3 regions of the Citrobacter sp. LJND-P06 genome follow, and region 1 is predicted to be linked to each of the others. Evidence: predicted binding sites of a transcription regulator. Region 1 holds the regulator's gene; each other region holds the start of a gene.
What was found. Region 1 encodes Fur, which represses iron uptake genes when iron is present. Its sites were predicted from a motif close to ATAATAATGAGAACNACTATCAA; they were not measured.
Positions count from the first base shown of each region.

Region 2: the regulator Fur is predicted to act here: its motif matches at 2,392-2,414, upstream of feoA (ferrous iron transporter A).
Region 3: the regulator Fur is predicted to act here: its motif matches at 2,888-2,910, upstream of ACO7SM_RS12735 (TonB-dependent siderophore receptor).

Region 1 is NZ_CP187317.1:3,211,233-3,216,117, forward strand. It holds gene ybfF (esterase) at 1-533, shown strand, start outside; gene ybfE (LexA regulated protein) at 662-955, shown strand; gene fldA (flavodoxin FldA) at 1,106-1,636, shown strand; partial or broken gene ACO7SM_RS15355 (fur leader peptide) at 1,846-1,931, shown strand; gene fur (ferric iron uptake transcriptional regulator) at 1,924-2,370, shown strand; gene ACO7SM_RS15365 (ChiQ/YbfN family lipoprotein) at 2,468-2,800, opposite strand; gene chiP (chitoporin ChiP) at 2,850-4,256, opposite strand; gene glnS (glutamine--tRNA ligase) at 4,703-4,885, opposite strand, start outside.
Region 2 is NZ_CP187317.1:316,742-321,626, reverse strand. It holds gene ACO7SM_RS01425 (Tex family protein) at 1-2,044, shown strand, start outside; gene feoA (ferrous iron transporter A) at 2,529-2,756, shown strand; gene feoB (Fe(2+) transporter permease subunit FeoB) at 2,775-4,885, shown strand, end outside.
Region 3 is NZ_CP187317.1:2,654,540-2,659,424, reverse strand. It holds gene ldcA (muramoyltetrapeptide carboxypeptidase) at 1-824, opposite strand, end outside; gene emtA (membrane-bound lytic murein transglycosylase EmtA) at 985-1,596, shown strand; gene ycgR (flagellar brake protein YcgR) at 1,609-2,343, opposite strand; gene ACO7SM_RS12740 (GlsB/YeaQ/YmgE family stress response membrane protein) at 2,546-2,800, shown strand; gene ACO7SM_RS12735 (TonB-dependent siderophore receptor) at 2,937-4,885, shown strand, end outside.

The sequences.
Region 1 (4,885 bases):
AAAAGGCCACCTTTATTGGTCACTCAATGGGCGGGAAAGCCGTGATGGCGCTGACCGCACTGGCGCCGGATCGTATCCACCAACTGGTGGCGATTGATATTGCGCCGGTTGATTATCAGGTGCGCCGTCACGATGAGATCTTTGCTGCGATCAACGCCGTGACCGAATCGGACGCGCAAACGCGCCAGCAGGCGGCGGCCGTCATGCGCCAGCACCTCCAGGAAGAAGGCGTTATCCAGTTTTTGTTAAAGTCGTATGTCGATGGCGAGTGGCGCTTTAACGTGCCCGTATTGTGGGAGCAGTACCCGCATATCGTGGGATGGGAAACCATTCCCGCTTGGAATCATCCGGCGCTGTTTATTCCTGGCGGGAATTCGCCTTACGTCACCGAAGCCTATCGTCACGATTTACTGACGCAATTTCCTCAGGCCCGGGCGCATGTGATTGCGGGTGCCGGCCATTGGGTGCATGCAGAAAAACCAGATGCCGTGCTCCGCGCGATACGCCGGTATCTGGCGGAAAAGGCTAACTGATTAAAAACTCAGCGTCCGCGCGCGATTACGTGCGTGGACGTTGGCGTGCCTCACTCGCTGATGTATGATGGCGCGCTATCCATCCGGGCAGACGCCTGGCTGATTGTTTCCCCGAAGTCACCAAAATCATGGCCAAAGAACAAACGGACCGTACGACATTAGATCTGTTCGCGCACGAGCGTCGCCCGGGACGACCCAAAACCAATCCGCTTTCGCGTGATGAACAGCTACGCATTAATAAGCGTAATCAGCTTAAACGCGACAAGGTTCGTGGGCTTAAGCGTGTCGAACTGAAGCTTAATGCTGATGCCGTGGATGCGCTGAATGAACTGGCGGAAGCACGCAATATGAGCCGCAGTGAGCTCATTGAAGAGATGCTGACAAACCAGCTTATCTCGCTGCGTGGCCAGGGGTCTGTCTGAATTTCTGCTCTAAATCATAAATCGTGTAGCACAGAGTGCAGTCCTGCGTGTTTGCTGTTTCCGCATGCCTGACTGATCTGCTATCATTGCCCTTATCCGTGGGCAATACGCCACCACCATTTCAATAAGTTTCAAGAGGTTATTTTACTCATGGCAATCACTGGCATCTTTTTCGGCAGCGACACCGGTAATACCGAAAATATCGCAAAAATGATTCAAAAACAGCTTGGTAAAGACGTTGCCGATGTTCATGACATTGCGAAAAGCAGTAAAGAAGACCTGGAAGGGTATGACATTCTGCTGTTAGGTATTCCGACCTGGTACTACGGTGAAGCACAGTGCGACTGGGATGACTTCTTCCCTACCCTCGAAGACATTGATTTCAATGGTAAACTGGTGGCTCTGTTTGGTTGTGGCGATCAGGAAGACTACGCAGAGTACTTCTGCGATGCGCTGGGCACCATCCGCGACATTATCGAACCACGCGGCGCAACCATCGTAGGCCACTGGCCGACAGCAGGCTATCACTTCGAAGCCTCCAAAGGTCTTGCTGATGACGATCATTTTGTCGGTCTGGCTATCGACGAAGACCGTCAGCCGGAATTGACCGCTGAGCGCGTTGAAAAATGGGTTAAACAGATTTCCGCCGAACTGCATCTCGACGAAATCATCAACGCCTGATTTCGTGCGGCGCAGAAATCATCTGCGCCGCATCAATAGATAAAACCAATCAAAATAATTGCTACAAATTTGTAACTTTCCTGCCCATCCCTGTACAATGTTCGGGTGTTATTCTGGTATTGCACAGTGTGATTGTCGGCAGTACCACGTTTTGATTAATATTATTTGCCCGAGGCTTGCAGTTTTCATTTAGACATGGCAGTTCTATAATGATACGCATTCTCTCAAGTGCAATTTCTGTCACTTCTTTAATGAAGTGAATCGTTTAGCAACAGGACAGATTCCGCATGACTGACAACAATACCGCATTAAAGAAGGCTGGCCTGAAAGTAACGCTTCCTCGTTTAAAAATTCTGGAAGTTCTTCAGGAACCGGAAAACCATCACGTCAGTGCGGAAGATTTGTATAAGCGTCTGATCGACATGGGTGAAGAAATTGGTCTGGCGACCGTGTATCGCGTGCTGAACCAGTTCGATGACGCCGGTATCGTGACTCGCCACAATTTTGAAGGCGGCAAATCCGTTTTTGAGCTGACCCAACAGCATCATCATGATCATCTTATTTGCCTCGATTGTGGCAAAGTGATCGAGTTCAGCGATGATTCTATCGAAGCGCGTCAGCGTGAGATTGCGACTAAACACGGTATTCGTTTAACTAACCATAGCCTCTATCTTTACGGTCACTGCGCTGAAGGCGATTGCCGCGAAGACGAGCATGCGCACGACGCAAAGTAATGCTCCCGCCTAAAGAGCCAACCACCCGGTTGGCTTTTTTATGCCCATAAAAAAGACCTGCTATCAAAGCAGGTCTTTTCGCTTCCGCTAAGTCCATTTACTGTACTGTGTTCTTACTGCGAATTTCTTTCCAGATTTTATCGCAATCGGCTTGTACCGCCTGACCATTGCCTGTACGTGTTGCCTGAATGCATTGCTGGTAATCCAGTACCCGCACGCTCTCTTCGTTAGCAAACTGCTTATGCTGGTCTTCTTTTTTCAGCACATTTAATACGCTTTGGCAGGCTTCGATTTTTTCCGGTGAACCTTGCGCGGTGTTAATACATGCGCTGTATGCCTCTTTAAGGCGGCTGTCTTCCTTGGGTGCAGGAGATTGCGCGCAGGCCACCAGCCCTGACGTCATAATGGCGATGAGTAACATTTTTTTCATACAACAGTCCTCAACGACGCGGCAGAGATATACCCTGCCGCGACTGGCATCAGAAAATAGTGAATGGGGCGATAACCATGAACTTCACGTCACGCTCATCCTGGAAGATGTTGCCATAACCGCCGCTCCAGCTTGGGATATTGGAGTGGTTGTCATACTCGGTGAAGTGCAGTTTAAACATGGTGCCTTTGGCACGTCCTTCCTGCATGGTATAAACCGCATCAAGACTGTAGGAAGATTCTTCGATGGTTTGGTTTTTGTCGTAGAACGCATCCGGGTTGCTCTGCCAGGTAGCCGGTTTTGCATCCCAGGCGTAGACGTACGACGCACCCAGTGCCATGCCTGGCAGATTCCAGTTCTTCAGGTCATACATCGCGCCGAAGAAGACCGCTTTTTCGCCGTTGGCGTTAAAGTCGGAACGGTTATCCCACCAGACATCCAGACGACCGTTAGAGGAAGCGTAGGTCGGCGTCATACGCTGTAAGAAGTAACCCTGCTGCCCGTCCGCTTTAACCCAGGTTCCTTCCAGACGCAGATCGACCACTTCCGCCACTTTGTAACCGAAAGTCAGTGCCTGCAACCATGCGGTGCCGTCATAGATGTCGTTCACACTGCGGTCATCAACTTTATCGCGTGCGCCGTAGAACTGGTAACTGGTGGTAAATGGATTCCCGCCCAGATCGAATTTGTAACTGGCTTTGGCAAAGTACTGATCGACATAGCCCTCAGACTGGCCAAAGGCAGCCTCAAGAATAAGGTCATTTTTGAAATCGTATTTTGCGCCAACGGAGTGGAGATAATCGACTTTGGTCTTTTTATCCGCCTGATAGAATTTATCGACTTCAATGTGCCACGGCGCTTTATATTCGTTGGCCCACATGTAGGAGAAGCTCAACGCGCCCGCATCGCCATAGTCAAAGTTGGCTCCGGCTTCTGCCCCTTGATAGGTGCCCGGCATAAAGCTCCAGTGCGGCGCTAACAGCGTCTGTCCGGTTGGCTGAATATAACCGGCACGTGCCCAGGTCGGGCCATATTTAAATTTTGCAGCGGCTTTATACAGGCTGACCCCACTCTTATCGCCAGAGTAATCTTCGTCATAGCCTTTATTTTTTTTCGAGAATGCAATTTCGTTAGGGTGCCCGCTGTCGTCGCTTTCTGCCATTTCAATTGCGGTAAACGCCGCAATATCCAGACCGAACATATCCGCTGCATAACCCGACTGGAAATCCAGGTTGGCGTTCCAGGTCGCGTGTGAAAGGTTGGTTTTGTATTTGTCTTCATCCGTGACGTCTTTACGGTCACGCTCACGCTGCCAGTAATAGATACCGCCAGTTAAGGTCGAATCGTCGATAAAGCCCGCGGCGCTTGCCTGCGGCGCAACCATCCAACCCGACATTGCTGTGATACCGGCGATAGCCAGCGCCAGCGTACTACGTTTGCCACTAAACGTACGCATATGTTAATCCTCTTTGACGTATAAAATGCTGCCGCCAAAGGCGAACAGCTAAAAACAAAAATTAAAAATAGCGCTGAGAAAACCTCATTGACTACAGTGAACAGACTATTTTTCGCGACGCGAATTATCAATCTCTTTCTGTAACCAGTATGTAATAATATGAGCGACCGCACATATTTCATTGCTTTTTGTTACATATTCACCAAATGCGAAAAATTATCATCAAAATGAAAAATACCATTGTTTTCCATGAAGATGAAAACGTTTACCGCCTTCAATTTAGCCACGCCAAAATTTCTTAGCACTTTCATCAAAAAATCGTTTATTAGATTAATTATTTTTTAAACGTAATTAATTCGCTCCGCAAACAGAGGATCTAACGGAAATTAGGCGAAAAAAAACGCCGCGAAGCGCGGCGTTAGTCGGGTGGGATGGTGTCGAGTGGCTTATTCGCCGACTTTAGCCCATGTATCACGTAAACCGACAGTACGGTTAAATACCAGTTTGTCAGCCGTTGCATGGCGGCTGTCGAGGCAGAAGTATCCTTCACGCTCGAACTGGAAGGCTTTACCCGCAACCGCAGCCTTCAGCGACGGTTCTGCAAAGCCCTGTTTAATAACCAGCGAATC
Region 2 (4,885 bases), 1.8 Mb from region 1:
GACCGAACTCGAAGATCTCTACCTGCCCTATAAACCGAAGCGCCGTACCCGTGGGCAAATCGCCATCGAAGCAGGCCTTGAGCCGCTAGCCGATCTGCTGTGGACCGACCCGTCCAACGACCCGGAAACAGAAGCCGCCAACTATATCGATGCCGAAAAAGGCGTGGCCGACACCAAAGCGGCACTCGACGGCGCGCGTTACATCCTGATGGAGCGTTTTGCCGAAGACGCCGCTCTGTTGGCGAAAGTGCGTGATTATCTGTGGAAAAACGCCCACATCGTGGCAACCGTGGTGGCAGGCAAAGAGGAAGAAGGCGCGAAATTCCGCGACTACTTCGACCATCACGAACCGATCTCCTCCGTTCCGTCTCACCGCGCGCTGGCAATGTTCCGCGGTCGTAACGAAGGCGTATTACAGCTCTCGCTGAATGCCGATCCGCAGTTCGACGAGCCGCCGAAAGAGAGCCACGGCGAACAGATTATCCAGAACCACCTCGGCCTGCGCCTGAATAACGCCCCGGCGGATGGCTGGCGTAAAGGCGTCGTGAGCTGGACATGGCGTATTAAAGTGCTGATGCACCTCGAAACCGAGCTGATGGGAACCGTGCGCGAGCGCGCGGAGGATGAAGCGATTAACGTCTTCGCCCGTAACCTGCACGATCTGCTGATGGCAGCGCCTGCCGGTCTGCGTGCCACCATGGGTCTCGATCCCGGTCTGCGTACCGGCGTGAAGGTCGCCGTTGTCGACGGCACCGGCAAACTGGTCGCCACCGACACCATTTACCCGCATACCGGTCAGGCAGCGAAAGCCGCCGTCGCGGTTGCCGCGCTGTGCGAAAAATACAACGTTGAGCTGGTCGCCATCGGTAACGGCACCGCATCGCGTGAAACGGAGCGTTTCTTCCTCGACGTACAGAAACAGTTCCCGAAAGTGACCGCCCAGAAGGTGATTGTCAGCGAAGCTGGCGCCTCGGTTTACTCGGCTTCCGAACTGGCAGCACTGGAGTTCCCGGATCTCGACGTTTCGCTGCGCGGCGCGGTTTCTATCGCCCGTCGCCTGCAAGATCCGCTGGCCGAGCTGGTAAAAATCGATCCGAAATCCATCGGTGTAGGCCAGTACCAGCATGACGTTAGCCAGACTCAGCTCGCCCGTAAACTGGACGCCGTGGTCGAAGACTGCGTAAACGCCGTCGGTGTCGATCTGAATACGGCTTCCGTGCCACTGTTAACCCGCGTGGCAGGTCTGACCCGAATGATGGCGCAGAATATCGTGAGCTGGCGCGATGAAAACGGCCAGTTCCAGAACCGCCAACAGTTGCTGAAGGTGAGCCGTCTGGGGCCAAAAGCTTTTGAACAGTGTGCGGGCTTCCTGCGTATCAACCATGGCGATAACCCGCTGGATGCGTCCACGGTTCACCCGGAAGCGTATCCCATCGTCGAACGCATTCTGGCGGCCACCGAACAGTCCTTGCGCGACCTGATGGGCAACAGCAACGAGCTGCGTAATCTGAAAGCGTCTGATTTTACTGACGAACGCTTCGGGGTACCGACCGTCACCGATATCATCAAAGAGCTGGAAAAACCGGGTCGCGACCCGCGTCCGGAGTTTAAAACCGCCCAGTTTGCCGATGGCGTGGAAACCATGAACGATCTGCTGCCTGGCATGATCCTCGAAGGCGCCGTCACCAACGTGACCAACTTTGGCGCGTTTGTGGATATCGGTGTCCATCAGGACGGACTGGTACATATCTCTTCCCTGTCGAACAAGTTCGTCGAAGATCCGCATACCGTGGTGAAAGCGGGCGACATCGTTAAAGTGAAAGTGATGGAAGTGGATCTGCAACGTAAGCGTATTGCCCTGACCATGCGTCTGGACGAACAGCCTGGTGAAACGAACGCCCGTCGCAGTAGCGGCAGTAACGAACGTGCCCAGGGCAATCGTCCGGCGGCAAAAGCGGCGAAACCACACGGTCGCGACGCTCAACCTGCCGGTAACAGCGCCATGATGGACGCACTGGCCGCAGCGATGGGTAAAAAACGCTAACGCCTGTTTGCTTGCCTCTTCCTGCTTCTGGCACACCTCTCGTGCCAGAAGCAGTCTTCTGTTTCCCGGATACCCAACGTTTTTCCCTTTTCTTCCCGGCAAGCCATTCCATTTACCGATTAACAATTAATGTTTGCAGAATGAATCTGTTAATTAATTTCATCAGGTGAGAATGACACTTTTAATTATCACACCGTTAACATATAAAACGTTAATTAAACATTAAGAAGGGGTCATTATTGCCGAAGGGCATGACCTGTCCGTAAGGGGAATAAATGTTGAGCCATATCAAGATTGGTTCAATTTATTATACAAAACCACATTCGGTCACATTTTAAGTATTGATGATAGAAACCATTCTCATTATCATTGTACTGTTGATTATTTAATCTTTCCTTCGTTGGCTAATCATCTGGTCTCATGCCCTCCGCTCTGCGCACCGCATGAGGTAAACATCCAGTTAGCGAGAAACAAAGTAGGCCCTATGCAATTTACTCCAGACACTGCGTGGAAAATTACCGGTTTTGCCCGTGAAATCAGTCCGGCGTACCGTCAGAAACTGCTTTCTCTTGGCATGCTGCCCGGCTCTTCTTTTAATGTGGTGCGCGTTGCGCCCTTAGGCGACCCCATTCATATCCAAACGCGTCGTGTTAGCCTGGTATTGCGTAAAAAAGATCTGGCCTTATTAGAAGTGGAAGCGGTTTCCTGTTAATACAGTGAGTCTATAAAAATGAAAAAATTAACCATTGGTTTAATTGGCAATCCAAATTCCGGCAAGACAACCTTATTTAACCAGCTTACCGGTGCGCGTCAGCGCGTGGGTAACTGGGCTGGCGTGACCGTCGAGCGTAAAGAGGGTCAGTTCGCCACGACCGATAACCAGGTCACGCTGGTCGATTTACCCGGCACCTATTCGCTGACCACCATTTCGTCGCAAACCTCGCTTGATGAGCAGATTGCCTGCCATTACATTCTGAGCGGCGACGCTGACCTGCTGATCAACGTGGTCGATGCCTCTAACCTTGAGCGCAACCTCTATCTGACGTTACAACTGCTCGAATTAGGCATTCCCTGCATTGTGGCGCTCAACATGCTGGATATTGCTGAAAAACAGCAGATCCGTATCGATATTGATGCCCTGTCCGCACGCCTTGGCTGTCCTGTGGTTCCGCTGGTTTCCACGCGGGGTCGCGGGATTGAAGCGCTGAAACTGGCCATTGACCGCCATCAGGCGAATGACAGCGTTGATCTGGTGCATTATGCCCAGCCGCTATTACGTGAAGCCCATTCACTGGCTGATGCGATGTCCACGGAAATGCCGTTGCAACAGCGTCGCTGGCTTGGCCTGCAAATGCTGGAAGGCGATATCTACAGCCGCGCCTATGCCGGTGACGCAGCCCAAAATCTGGACGCCTCCATAGCGCGCTTAAGCGACACGATGGAAGACCCGGCGTTGCACATTGCCGACGCGCGTTACCAGTGTATCGCCGCCATTTGCGACGTGGTGAGTAATACGCTGACGGCAGAACCCAGCCGGTTCACTACGGCAGTGGATAAAATCATCCTTAACCGCTTCCTCGGCCTGCCGATTTTCCTGTTCGTCATGTACCTGATGTTCCTGCTCGCCATTAACATCGGTGGCGCTTTACAGCCGCTGTTTGACGTCGGTTCGGTCGCGCTGTTTGTACATGGGATCCAATGGATTGGCTACACCCTTCATTTCCCGGAGTGGTTGACTATCTTCCTGGCCCAGGGTCTTGGCGGTGGGATCAACACCGTTCTGCCGCTGGTACCGCAGATCGGGATGATGTACTTGTTCCTCTCCTTCCTTGAAGACTCCGGTTACATGGCGCGCGCCGCGTTTGTGATGGACCGCTTGATGCAAGCGCTGGGGCTGCCGGGCAAATCATTCGTGCCGCTAATTGTGGGCTTTGGTTGCAACGTCCCCTCAGTGATGGGTGCGCGTACCCTGGATGCACCGCGTGAACGCCTGATGACCATCATGATGGCGCCGTTCATGTCCTGTGGCGCACGCCTGGCGATTTTTGCGGTGTTTGCGGCTGCGTTCTTTGGGCAGAATGGCGCCCTGGCGGTCTTCTCACTCTACGTACTCGGTATTGTGATGGCAGTATTGACCGGCCTGATGCTCAAACACACCATCATGCGTGGCGAAGCCTCTCCGTTTGTTATGGAACTGCCGGTCTACCATGTTCCGCACATTAAGAGTCTGGTCATTCAAACCTGGCAGCGCCTGAAAGGCTTCGTCCTGCGCGCCGGTAAAGTGATCATCATCGTCAGTATTTTCCTCAGTGCCTTTAACAGCTTCTCTCTGAGCGGGAAAATCGTCGACAACATCAACGACTCCGCCCTCGCCTCCGTGAGCCGCGTGATCACCCCTATCTTTAAACCGATTGGTGTTCATGAAGATAACTGGCAGGCAACGGTAGGGCTGTTTACCGGGGCAATGGCGAAAGAGGTCGTGGTCGGTACGCTCAACACGCTCTATACCGCAGAAAACATCCAGGAAGAGGAGTTCAACCCCGCAGAGTTCCACCTCGGTGACGAGTTGATGGGCGCGGTAGACGAAACCTGGCAGAGCCTGAAAGATACCTTCAGCCTCAGCGTACTGGCGAACCCGATTGAAGCCAGCAAAGGCGACGGCGAAATGGCGACCGGCGCAATGGGCGTGATGGGTGCCAAATTCGGTAGTGCGGCAGCAGCTTACAGCTATCTGATTTTCGTCCTGCTGTATGTCCCGTGCATCTCGGTGATGGGGGCTATCTCCCGTGAATCCAGTCGCGGCTGGATGGGCTTCTCCATTCTGTGGGGTCTGAACATCGC
Region 3 (4,885 bases), 560 kb from region 1:
ACGGTGCGTTGCTCATGACCAAAATCCAGACCCGTCATCAGCGGCACGGACAGACGTGAGCGCAAAAAGGCGTATACCGCGTCGAGGCTGTAACCCGCATCATACTCGTTTGGCGTACTGCCGCTAAAGCTGCCCAGCACTATCGCGTTTTGCCGATTTAAAATACCGGCATCAAGCAGTTGCAACAGCATACGCTCAACGCGGAAGGGATGCTCATTAATGTCTTCCAGCACCAGGATGCCGTTTTCAATTTTCGGCATCCACGGTGTGCCGATGAGCGAAATCAACATCGCCAGATTGCCGCCCCACAGCGTTCCTTCGGTCTGACAGGCTGGCCCCAGGCCTTGCCACTCCACGGTATATTGCGCGTTGCGTAGCGCGAGCCAGAAATGGTATTCCGTGAAGGCGTTCATCTCTTCAGCGCCAAAGTTGGCCGCCAGCATCGGGCCGCTAAAGGTGATGACATTGCCCTGGGCGAGTAAACCAGACTGAATGGCGGTAAAGTCGCTGTGCCCGCAGATCAGTAACGGGTTGTGCTGCTGTCGGGCTGTCAGGGCTTGCCAGTCAATGTTCTCCAGCAAACGGCTGGCGCCATAACCGCCACGCACCGGCATCACAATCGTATCGGCCGTGGTCAGGCTGGCGAGGGAATTAACGTCGTCCAGCCGTTCTGCTTCCGTTCCGGCAAAGCGCTGTTCACGGCGATGGATGACGGCGGCGTTATTTACCTGATGCCCCGTTTCCCTAAGACGCGTAAGCCCGCGTAATGCGGCTTGTTGGTTGATGCAGTAGCCCGATGGCGCAATTAAATGAAACAAAGACATGGCAATTCCTTGCTGACAATAGAATGCAAATGTATATCATGCCGCATATATTAGAACGTTTTGCCGGATAGCGCTTTGCTTATCCGGCCTGCTGAAGTTTCAGCGTAACGTTGTGTTGTTGTCACCTCAACGATGGATTCCGGCGAAAAGGATAGACGAAGTGAAATTGAGATGGTTTGCATTTTTAATCGTGTTACTGGCGGGTTGTAGTTCAAAGCAGGATTATAAAAATCCGCCCTGGAATGCGGAAGTTCCGGTCAAACGCGCGATGCAATGGATGCCGATCAGCGAAAAAGCCGGTGCGGCCTGGGGCGTGGACCCGAAGCTTATCACTGCGATTATCGCGATTGAGTCCGGCGGTAATCCTAATGCGGTCAGTAAATCGAATGCCGTAGGATTGATGCAGTTGAAAGCCTCTACCTCCGGGCGGGATGTCTATCGCCGGATGGGGTGGAGCGGCGAGCCGTCGACCAGCGAGTTGAAAAACCCGGAACGTAATATCTCCATGGGCGCCGCCTATTTGAGTATTCTGGAAAACGGGCCGCTGGCCGGCATCGAAGATCCGCAGGTGATGCAATACGCGCTGGTGGTTTCCTACGCGAACGGGGCTGGCGCGCTGCTGCGTACCTTCTCCTCTGACCGGAAAAAAGCTGTCAGCAAGATCAACGATCTTGACCCTGATGAGTTTATCGACCATGTTGCCGATAACCATCCTGCGCCACAGGCACCGCGCTACATCTGGAAACTTCAGCAAGCGCTGAATGCCATGTAACCGGGACTGATGTTACTCGCGCACTTTATTCGCTTTTTCCCGCGCTTCGCGCTCCAGCGAAAAGATAATCCGCTGTAATTGCCGCTCCACCGCCGGGCTGACGTTAAGAAAACGCAGACTCAGGCGGGGAGTGGTGATTGTTTCATTTTTCCCGTCGATCACTTTACGCTCGCTAATCGAGATGAGCTGCGCGTCAAAATGGAAAATGCCCCATTCGCCCATGTTGAGTTCAATCTGAGAAAATCGCATTCCCTCTTTTAACCCTTCGGGTTTCGCGCCTTCCAGCAGTGCACCCATGCCCCCGAGAGAGAGATCGAATAAGCGAAAACGCAGCGTGCTGTTGTCCGGCATTTTTGCTGAGCAGATGTAGGGAGGATGCAGCGGGGCGCAGATACGGAAATATTCGCGTCGTTGTACGAACCACAGCGCGGGCGGTAGCGCAGTGATAAATGCCGGAAGCTGTTGGTATTCACCGCTCTGCAACTGCGGTAGCGTAAATTCGACTTTTGCGCCCTGAGTTTCGGCGGTAATGGTGATGTGTCTGGCGCGCTGAGCCGCGAGGTTTTCATTCTCCTGACTGCCGAAATCCATCACCAGACTCTCCGGGCTGACCGCGAGAATTTTGCTGATGAACTGGCCTCCTGACCACGAAATGCGCAACGGAACCTGATGTTTATTGAGATCACGAAGAACGCCTAACACCGCCAATGGATTTTGTTTCAGGAACTGCTCATGGTAATGACTCACGCCTAATGACTCCTGGATACCTGACAGACTGTCGTCAGTTATCGGCATCGCGCGACAGAACTTAATACAAATGGGTGAAATTTTTTTTCAAACTGAACGAATTAAGGCGGCGTCCAAAAGCGCAGAATCGTGGCTTGCCTATACTTAGGGTGCGAGTGCAAGAACGTCTTGCGCATGCGTTCACTGGAAAGAGGGCCTGAAAATGGGAATTATTGCCTGGATTGTTTTTGGTCTGATTGCAGGTGTTATCGCCAAACTGATCATGCCGGGCCGTGATGGTGGAGGTTTTATCCTGACCTGCATTCTCGGTATCGTGGGTGCGGTTGTCGGTGGATGGTTGGCGACCATGTTTGGTATTGGCGGCAGTATCAGTGGATTCAATTTTAATAGTTTCCTGGTGGCCGTCGTTGGTGCGATTCTTGTGCTGGGCGTCTTTCGACTCCTGCGGCGAAATTAACAGAACGGCTCCTGCGGGGGCCGTTTTTCTTTCTGCTGGTTCCATAACTACGTGAATGTAAAGGGGGAGGTATCGCTTGATTTGTTAATGAAAATGCGAATAATTGTCATTCCATTTTTCATATAATAATTCACCCATGAAAACCACCCGTTGTTTTACATTGCGCGCACTCTCTGGATGTATCACCCTGGCACTGACACTCCCGTCTTATGCCGAAGAATCAACCATTGTCGTGACAGCCGCCGGTCAGGAGAGTCTGCTGCCCGCCTGGACCAACAGTGCCACCAAGTCGGCTGTGCCGGAAAGCAAAACGCCGCAGGTCATTAACACCATCGACAGTAAAGAGATCGCGCAGCGCCACGCGAACTCGGTGAATGAGATCCTACGCTACGCACCGGGCGTTTCTACGGAGGTACGGGGCAGTACTTCGTACATGAGCGAGTACAAAATTCGGGGCTTTACGGTCGAGCAGGAGTACTACAACGGCTTACAGCTCCCCTATAACGTGACCGGTAATACCAAAGCGCGGATCGATCCTCTGCTGATTGAAAGCGTGGATATTCTGAAAGGTCCGGCATCGGTGCTTTATGGGAATGGATCGCCCGGCGGGCTGGTTAACATCCAGGGGAAAAAGCCGCAAGCGGAACAAAAAACGGAAATGGGCTTGACGACCGGAACCCGCAATTTGAAAGAAGGTTATCTGGACTCGACCGGGCAAATCAACGACAGCGACTGGAACTACCGACTGCTGGGCAAAGCGACGGAAGGCGACGATCAGCCGCACACCACCCGTTATGAAAACTATCTTGTCGCGCCGTCAGTGACCTGGCAGCCGGATAATAAAACGCGCCTGACCATCGATGCGCTGGCGCAGAACACGCCGTCGTTGTCGCCTTCCAACCCGCTGCCCATTGCCTATTTGCGCTCAGGTTATGCCGATTCCCGGGACTATGCCGGGGATGAGTGGAGTGGCTTCAAACAGCGGCAATGGATGCTGGGATACAGTTTTGAACACCAGTTTGACAGCGGCTGGGGCTTTACGCAGAAAGCCCGCTATTTTGATGTCGATACCCATCAGCGCAGCGTCTACTCAACCGGGAATGGCACGAATCCGGTGTGGGAGTTAAATCGTTTTGCCTACACTACCGATGAAGATTTGAAGAGTTTTAATATCGACAACCAGGTGACCAAAACCTTTGCGCTGGGTGACTGGAAACACCATTTGCTGGCGGGTTTTGACTACCAAAAACTCGACAGCCATTACTTGTATCGTTATGCCAGCAATACGCCGGGGATCGATATGCGCGATCCGAATTATGATCAAATTCACAGCGATGAACTCGGGCTTTATACCGCGCAGAAAAACCGACTTTCCTACCAGCAGAATGGCTACTATTTGCAGGATCAGGTGGAATTTGGCGGGCTGAATCTGCTGGCGAGCGTGCGGTATGACGACTACCGTTCCACGACCACGGATGATATGCAAAATGGCGAGAAAACATGGATCTCGCAGGATCGCGTCACCAAACGTCTTGGCGCGCTGTACGCCTTCGAAAATGGTATTTCCCCGTTCATCAGCTATTCCGAAGGTTTCAAACCGATTTCGCCACAAGGCACATTGACGGGAAAAGATGTGAAGCCGACCACCAGCAAGCAGGTGGAGGGCGGGGTGAAATACCTGCTGGCAGAATATGCCACCACGCTTACCGCCTCGGTGTTTAACATTCGCCAGAAAAACGTCCTTTCCGCCACGCCAACCTGGGATTACCGTCAGACCGGCGAGATAGAGTCGAAAGGGGCTGAGGTGTCTGTCGTGAGCCGCCCGGCGGATAACATCACGCTGATCGCCAACTACGCCTATACCCATGCCATCAATACCGAAGATGAGACTTACGAAGGTAAACGCCCGACGCAGGTACCCGAAAATGCGTTTAACCTGTGGGGCGACTACACCTTTGATGAGACGGTTCTGCGAGGGCTGAACATTGGTGCCGGGGCGCGTTATACCGGGCCGATGGAGATCTCGCCGGATAACAAAGGGGGCAAACTTGGCGGCACCACACAGTACGATATGGCCGTATCGTA